Regions from separate parts of the Synechococcus sp. R5-12 genome, predicted to be linked through region 2. Evidence: riboswitches for the same ligand, from Rfam matches in the RefSeq annotation. Region 2 holds a riboswitch; the other holds the start of a gene.
The links. Region 2 has a riboswitch for cobalamin ahead of NW843_RS01630 (sirohydrochlorin chelatase). Riboswitches for the same ligand answer to the same signal wherever they lie in the genome.
Positions count from the first base shown of each region.

Region 1: it holds a riboswitch for cobalamin, as region 2 does, so the genes downstream of both, NW843_RS06170 (TonB-dependent receptor plug domain-containing protein) here and NW843_RS01630 (sirohydrochlorin chelatase) in region 2, are expected to answer to the same signal.

Region 1 is NZ_JANSIM010000099.1:7,137-11,399, reverse strand. It holds gene NW843_RS06170 (TonB-dependent receptor plug domain-containing protein) at 82-2,052, opposite strand; cobalamin riboswitch at 2,094-2,246, opposite strand; gene NW843_RS06165 (hypothetical protein) at 2,576-3,124, opposite strand; gene rsmH (16S rRNA (cytosine(1402)-N(4))-methyltransferase RsmH) at 3,301-4,200, opposite strand.
Region 2 is NZ_JANSIM010000020.1:2,165-6,427, reverse strand. It holds gene NW843_RS01635 (heavy metal translocating P-type ATPase) at 1-1,551, shown strand, start outside; cobalamin riboswitch at 1,679-1,815, shown strand; gene NW843_RS01630 (sirohydrochlorin chelatase) at 1,848-2,888, shown strand; gene NW843_RS01625 (hypothetical protein) at 2,986-3,885, shown strand; gene NW843_RS01620 (PAP/fibrillin family protein) at 3,882-4,263, opposite strand, start outside.

The DNA of each region.
Region 1 (4,263 bases), on a different contig from region 2:
CTGTAAAGGGCGCGATGAAGAAGGGGAAATGATCTCAATATCTAAGCGAGTGGTCAAGCAGTGAGCGAAATGGCTAAGCCTTTAAAATTGGCCTCTCAGATTGAGCCGAACGGTGCGACCCACTCCGGGGTAGCCGGGGAAAACCTCATATTGCTCATCCAGCAGGTTATCGACTCCCACCTCGAGAGCGAGATTTTCTGCAACCGGGATCCCTCCCCGCAGAGCCAGGTTGGTGTAGCCGGGCAGAGATTGGGTATTGGCGTTGTTGGTAAAGAAAGTGCCAATGTGATGCAGGAAAACTGAGGCATACCGATCCTCTGCATCGCGGTAGCTCAGGCCCAGGTTGAAGCTGTCTGCTCCCACGAAGGCTAGCTGTTTGCCAACCGCTTTGGGATCCAGCGCCGAGCGGATGATGGGATCGTTTAGGGTGTAGTTGGCAAAAAGAGTCCAGTTTTCCCCCAGCCGCAAATCCAGGGCTGCTTCTATGCCTGTGTATTCCACGAGCTCAATGTTTTCGTAGGTTCCCCTGCGCGGGCCGGTGCTGACAAAGGTGATGCCATCGCGGATGCGGTTATGGGCAAAGGTCAAGCGCAGTAGGCCAAAATCTCCCAAAGCCTGATCCAGGCCAATGTCAAAACTCTCTCCCCGCTCCGGGCGCAAATTGGGGTTGCCGTCGACTTCAAAAAAGCCGCGCAGCCGAAAGAACAGGTTTGAGATCAAGGGAGTGCGAAAGCTGCCGGCATAATTGGCCCTCAGGGTGGTGCTTTCTGCCAAAACCCAGCGGATCCCTGCGGCAGGAGAGGTGGCCGAACCGTTGACCAGATTGCTCGAATCTTGGCGAACACCTAAGTTGAGATAAAAGTTGGGCTGTGGCTTGTAATCCAGGCGGGCAAAGAGGGCCCCTTGGTTCACGGTATTGTCATAGTTGACGTTGGTGGATCCCCTGGCAAAGGAGAAGGTGGTGTTGCGAGCTGAAATGGATCGGTAGTCTGCTCCTAGAGTAAGCTCCAGGTTTTCAGCAGCCTTCCAGGTGTATTGCAGTTGGGATCCCCACCCCGTTCGCAGGATCTCATCCCGGGATCCCTGGCTTTGTGGGGCGCTGAAGCGATAGTTGAGGTCGTCAAAAAATACCCTGGCTTGCAGGGATCCCCTCTCTTGATCCCACAGCCAACTGAGATCTAACAGCAGGTCGTTGGTGTTTTGCCCTGCATCGGGGGAGGGAAACTCGGTGCTGCCAGGCACCTGAAACGCTTTGTTGAGATAAAGGGCATTTCCGGTTAGGACTTGGCCTTCTGCCAATTGCCAGGTGAGCTTGGCTTGTAGGTTGTGGTACTCCACCGCCGAGTTTTCCCGCCTGCCGGCTTTGCCCAAACGCCTAATTTCAAAAGGAAAGTCGTTGTTGCTCTGCAGACGGCGATAGCTGACCACCCAGCCCAGATCCTGCGCTTGGCCGCGGTTTTGGATCCCTTGCTCGTTGAGGCCGTAGCTGCCGATAGCCGCTTCCAGCACGGTCTCGGATCCCGGCTTTGGATCCAGGGTTACGATGTTGATGACCCCGCCAACGGCATCGGAGCCGTATAAGGTGGAGCCCCCACCTGGAGAGATCTCAATACGCTCGACCACATCTGTAGTGATCTGAGACAGATCGAACCCGCCAAAAAAGCCCAGGTCGTTAATGGGGCGGCCATCCAAGAGCACCAACACCTGGGCCGTTCGTCCTCCCCGCATAAACTGGGAGCTAAGGGCTCCCAACTGGGTTCCCGCCGTGCCGTCGCTGAGGATCCCGGGCAGGTAGCGCAGGGCCTCCTGAACGGTTCTTGCCCCTTGCTCTCGAATTTGCTGGCGGGTAACGACGTAAACCGGGCGGGAAGAATCCCGCAGCAAGCCGGGGCGACGAAAAGGCGTGGTGACGGGTTGATTTAAAATCTCGGCGCTAACGCCGGTTTCCAAAACCTCTTGAGCTGAGGGCGGGGAAGCTGCCGGCTGCGCCCACGCTGGGATCCCCAAAACAAGACCCCCCAGCGCCAGGCTGAGACCTAGAATGGGATTCATTTTCTTTCTTGAAGCTCCTGATTCCGTGCGACGCGGAAGAAATGCGAGCCAAAACCGCAGGCGGGCATCCTGACTGAGGGCATAGGTCTAGCCCAAGCCCATCACAGTTGCGGCACAGCGCCGGACTTGCACCGGACTTTCCCCTTTACATGCCCTGGCTGATCCCCAGGACAACCTGTCGGTACAGCTTTCTCTGCGATTGCTCCGAAAAAGCCGTGCTAGGCATCATACATCCCCTGCTCTGGAGTTCCTATCCTGCCAGGGGGGATGTCATCCCCAGGGGTGAACGGGATCCCAACGGCAATCCCAGGGCTTCGGATGGGCCACATCCCATTTAGGCCAGATTTCTTCACTGCTTTGTAAGCAGTTGAAGGATAGCCCGCTGCTACTCCAGATCGCGAGGCCCAGGGATCCCTTAGCCTTTTAGAGAACAGAGATACGCTGAGACTTCACAAGACCCACAGCTTTTGGGAAAGCAAGATGGGGACGCTTGCCTAGCCGTCATGGGCGGGATCCGTATGAATTAGTACCCAACCGGATAGAAAAGAGGGGCTTTTTCGGTCGCGTGAGCGGCGCGGAGCGCTCTTTCTGGCAAAGCCGTTGCCTGGTGGGCTGGATCCGGTTCAACATGGCTGGGAGAGGCAATCGGCACCTCGATCATCCGATCCGGTACCAGCGGCACCATTTCGGAGCGGTCGGCGATTTCCCGCAGAGAATTGGCAATGGATTCTTGAGTCAGCAGAAACTGTCGTTCGTTGCGCTGCATCTGCTGCCACACCTGGTAACGCTGGCTCCACCGGCTTTGGGTATGCACAGTCCAACTGTAAAGGCTCAACACTGAAACGCCGGAGAGGATAGCCATCCCTGTGGAGATTTGCTTCCACCAGGCTAGGTGTTCTGCCCAAGCAAGATGCTGGCTGCGAGGATGGGCTGATTTCAACTTCAAATCCAAAGGCTGGGTGCGGCTGGCTTGAACTGTACCGGAGAGGGGTCGGCTCAGAGCAGAAGGCTGTCTGTGGCGACGAGGGCTCTTGGGACGATCAAGACCTGCGTTCAAAGGCTGGCTAACCATAGGGCTTAACCTCACACACACCAAGGGATCCGACGGTGCAGGACTGCCGGTTCCGCTTCACCCTAGTTCCCCGCGCCCCCCAACAGCAACCCCCTTCTCCCGATTCCTGGTCTCGGCGGGCTAGCCGTCCGCTTCACGGTAGCCGATCTCTTGAGAGCGGGAGAACCAACCTAAACCTACATCTGACTGCTGCGGGCAGCCACTCGCAGTTTGGCAGAGCGGGCCCGTGGATTGCGTTGCCGTTCCAGTTCGGAAGGGGACAAGGGCTTGGGGGTGAGCACCTGCCAACGGGGATCCCTGCGAAAGGCCCATTTCACCAAGCGATCTTCAAGGCTATGGAAGCTGATTACGGCCAACCTGCCGCCGGGTTTCAACCAAGTGGGGGCTTGGGCCAGCAAGGTTTCTAAAGCCTCCAGTTCTCGGTTCACGGCAATGCGCAACGCCTGAAAGACGCGGGTGGCCGGGTGGATGCGGCCTCGCCGAGCTGCCGGAGGTACTGCCTGCCAAACCACCTGGGCCAACTGAGTGGTTGTGGCGAGGGGACGAGCCTGCTCGATGTGATGGGCGATGCGGCGGGCAAATCGCTCTTCGCCGTAACGGGTGAAAATCTCGATCAACTCTTCGACCGGGCGATGATTAACCCAATCGGCGGCAGTCTCCTGAGCTGTACTGGGATCCATGCGCATGTCCAGCGGCCCCTCCCCGCGAAAGCTAAATCCCCGCTCAGGACAGTCCAGTTGCGGAGAACTCACCCCCAAGTCGGCCACGATGCCATCGAAGGGGATCCCCTGCCCCTGCTCATCCCGAAAGCCATGCTGCTGCAGATCGAAATCGGCAAAATTGAGGTGCCACAGTTGGATGCGACTACTGGGGATCCCTTCTGCTGCAAAACGCGCTTGCGCCGCCTGCAGAGCCGCCGGATCCCGATCCAACCCCACCACTCGGGCAGCCCCCCCCCGCAGCAGCGCCAAGCTGTGCCCACCCCCTCCCAACGTCACATCCAAAAAAATACCGCCCCCCTGGGGTTGCAGGTAGGCCATCACCTCCTCGGTCAAAACAGAGTCGTGTTGATACACCTTGCCAAGCACGGTCTGCGGGGGGTCTATTTCTGCTGCTACAAAGTTCAGTATCTGCAAAAA
Region 2 (4,263 bases):
ACGGCGAGGGTAATCCGCCATGGGGTGGAGCAGGATGTCCCCATTCGGGAGGTGCAGGTGGGGGATTGGATCCGGGTGCGCCCCGGAGAGAAGGTGCCGGTGGATGGGGTCATTCTAGAGGGATCCTCCAGCCTCGACGAGTCCATGGTGACCGGCGAGAGCCTGCCTGTTGTCAAATCGGCGGGGGATGAGGTGATTGGGGCAACGCTGAATCGGACGGGCAGCTTTGTGATGGAAGCGCGGCGGGTGGGCAAAGACACAGTTCTGGCCCAGATCGTGCGCCTGGTGCAGGAAGCTCAGGGATCCAAAGCCCCAATTCAACAGGTGGCGGATCGGGTGACTGCCTGGTTTGTGCCGGCAGTGATCGGGGTGGCAGTTCTAACTTTCGTGCTCTGGTGGGTGTTGGCGGACAACCTGACGCTGGCCTTGGTGAACACAATTGGGGTGCTGATCATCGCCTGCCCTTGTGCGCTGGGGTTGGCAACCCCCACCTCGATCCTGGTGGCCACGGGACGAGGGGCAGAATTGGGGATCCTGGTGAAAAGTGCCGACAGCCTGGAATTGGCCCACCACTTGCGCACGGTGGTCTTGGACAAAACCGGCACCCTGACCGAAGGTCGCCCTACCGTCACCGATATTTGGGCTAATGGCTCCTCTCCCCTGGCGGTGTTGCGCCTGGCAGCGGCGGTGGAGCGGCACTCGGAACATCCTTTGGCCCAGGCGGTAGTGCAGAAAGCCGAAGCCGAAAAAATTGCCATCCCTCCTGCCCAGCATTTTCAGGCAAGGATAGGCAGTGGGGCAGAAGCCTGGGTGGAAGACCAGTGGATCCGCATCGGTCGGCTGAGCTGGCTACAGGAGATGGGGATCCCCTGGGATCCCTCTTGGTCAGAGCGGGTTCAGAATTGGGAAAGCCAGGGCAAAACGGTGATCGGCGTAGCCCAATCCCAGAGCCTGGTGGGGCTGTTGGCCATTACCGATCCGCTCAAACCCACCTCTCCTGAGGCAGTGCAACAGCTGCAACAGATGGGTCTAGAGGTGATCCTGCTAACCGGGGATAACCCCACCACGGCCCAAGCGGTTGCTCGGCAAGCAGGCATTCAGCGGGTAATTGCCCAAGTCCGTCCGGATCAGAAGGCAGCTTACATACGCAGCCTAAGACAACCGCGACGGCGGGTGGCGATGGTGGGAGATGGCATTAACGATGCTCCGGCTCTGGCAGAAGCCGATGTGGGGATCGCCATTGGTACAGGTACGGATGTGGCGATGGCCGCCAGCGATATTACCCTCATGTCGGGGGATCTGCGGGGAGTCGCCACAGCCATTCAACTCAGCCGGGCCACCCTCAACAACATCCGCCAGAACCTCTTCTTCGCCTTTATTTACAATACGCTGGGGATCCCGATTGCTGCTGGGGCGCTCTATCCCTTCACAGGCTGGCTGCTCAACCCCATGCTGGCCGGGGCGGCAATGGCCCTGAGTTCCATTTCGGTGGTCGCCAATGCCCTGCGCCTGCGACACTTTCGAGCCCACAGACCGGCAGGCCGGCGTTAGGCCCTCTCCCAGGGGCAAGGGGGATTAGCGCGGCAACAGTTTTGCTGCCCTTTGAGCATGAGTCTGCCGTACCGCTCATGCCTCAGGGCTATCTTCTGGCAGACAAGAACATCCCCCCCGGGAGCTTGGTGAATGGCAAGCGGCAAGCTAACCTAAAAGGCTCAGGCAGACTGGGGAAAGCGCGGTGCAAGTCCGCCACTGTGACGCAACTGTGATGGGATCCCTCCCTCAGCCAGAACACCCACCTGCCGTTGTCCTGTACCCCTTGCGATTCACAAGGAACGGAGTTTTTTGTGTTGAATACCCTCAGTGTTTCCCCTCCCCTTTCGGTTGGGCAGCTTGCTTCTCCTTCATTGCCCCTATTGCTTATCGGCCACGGATCCCGCGACCCTGAAGGTCGGCAAGCCTTTCTGGAGTTGGCCCAAGTCTACCAATCCCTCACTCCCCATCGACCGGTGATCCCCTGCTTTCTGGAGCTGACGGAGCCGAGTATCGCCCAAGGGATCCAGCAGTGTATTGCCCAAGGGTGGCAAGAGATTGTGGTCCTGCCGCTGCTGTTGTTTGGGGCCCGCCACAACAAGTTCGATGTGACGATGGAATTGGATCGCCTGCAGGCCCTCTATCCCCAGTTGCGCATTCGTTACGGTGGGCCGCTGGGGATCCGCATCGAGATCCTGCAACTGCTGCGAGACCGATTGGCTGCTCTGATAGCTGCCCAACCGCGGCGGATCCCAGAGGCAGAAACCGTGCTCCTATTTGTGGGTCGCGGCTCCAGCGATCCTGAGGCCAATGCCGAAGCCTGTAAACTGGCCCGGTTGCTTTGGGAAGGATCTGGGTTTGCCGCTGTGGAAACTTGCTTTATCGGCATTACCCATCCCCGCCTGCCCGTGGGATTGGAGCGGGCCTTGTCCTGGCATCCGCGCCGGGTGATCGTGCTGCCCTACTTCCTGTTTACCGGAGTGCTGGTGAAAAAAATTGAGGCGGCAGTGGAACAACAACGACAACGACAGTCGGAAATCGACTGGCTCATGCTGCCGGAATTGGGCCTTGTGGATACGGTGCTGCACAGCCTGCAGCAACTGGAGCAGGAAGCCCTGCAGGGCCAAACCCAAATGAACTGCCACCTGTGCAAGTTTCGCCTGGCCGTGAGCGCAGAGGTCAGAGCTGGGCATACCCATCACCATCCTCACGAGCATCATCACCACCATCACGGGCACGGATCCCATCACCATCCTCATTCCCACCCTCACCACGACCACGGCCATACCCACGCAGCGGCTGGGGATCCCTGGGCCCAATTAGAGGGCTACCACCAACGGGCTTGGCAGGTGCCCTGAGAGGGAAACAGAGGCTGCTGGCGGGATAAACTGAGTGCAGACAGGCCATTTTTGAACCTGGTTTTCCCGCTCTAGCGGTTGTGATGACGAAAAAACGATGATGCTCTCCCGCTCCTCTTGGGTTTCAGGTGCCGCTGCCGCGGGGAGCGGGATCTTTGTTTTCGCCCTGGTGGTGGGGCTGCTGGATCAGATCCTGCCCACCCTGCCCAAGGTTTCCCTCTCCCTGGCCGGGATCCCTGGGATCCTGGCTGCCGCTGGGGCCTCCTATGGGGCCTGGCGGGTGGTTCAGATGGGTCTGCAATCGGCTTCCTGGAGCGACTTTCGAGAATCGCTGGTGGCGACCCTATCTCCCTTTGATCCTGCCGACCACGGCGGCGAGCCACGACAACCTAAGGGGGATCCTCGCCCTTGGCAGGTGGCTCAGGAGATCCGGCAAACCCAGCTCCGCCATCAAAAGATCCTTGACCGCATCAAGCAGCGGGTGAAAGCCGAAATCCAGACCTGTGAACGCGCCCGAGCCCAACTGCGCAGCGAGCAGCAACGGTCTCGAGTCCTGCAGGCCCAAGCCCAACAGTTACAACAGCATCTGCAAAACCTACAAACATCTTCCCCTTCTCCAAGCTCCGAGTCGACCAAACCCACGCCAGAGCAAGCGCTGCGCCAAAAGCTCCGCCAACTTCAATCCCAGGTCACCACCCTGAAAATAGAATTGGAACGCCAAAGGACCCAACTGCAACACGCAGAAGCAGAGCGGGCTCAACTCCAGCAGCAGCAGCAAAAACTCAAGCGCATCCTGCAGCGCAAAAAATTGGAAAATCGAGAGTTGCGCTCCCAACAGGCAGAATGGGCCCGGCAACTGGAGCAAACTCAACAGGAGCTGCAAACTTTGCGAGAGTCCTACCGCGCCTTGCAAGTTCTACAGGAAATAAGCTCCACCCTAACCCAAAACCCATCTCACGAAAGGGCGGAAACGGAGTCCTCTGGATCCTCCGACTAGCCGACCCGCTTTAGAACAAATACACTCCCCTCGCTGCCCCGACCCAGCCGCAAGTCTTTATCCAAATAGGTGATATCCAGCCAACCCGTTGGCTCGCGGCGGCGGATATCGATTTGAATAGCCGGGATCCGCTCCGGAGCCCGCTCGAGCAAATAGAGAAAACTCTCGATCTCGTAGCTCATCAAAGCTTGGGATCCGAGCACCAATCGCTCGAAAATCACCCTCACCCGGCGCTCAGATTCGGGGTAAAAGTGTGCCGATACCGCCAAGATTCCCCGTGGCATCCAAGCCCCCAGCCAGCCGGATCCCTGGATCTCCGCCACGTTGAAGACCCGTCCAGCCTTGGCCCGAATACACTGGTAGATCTCGCCGGTGGTC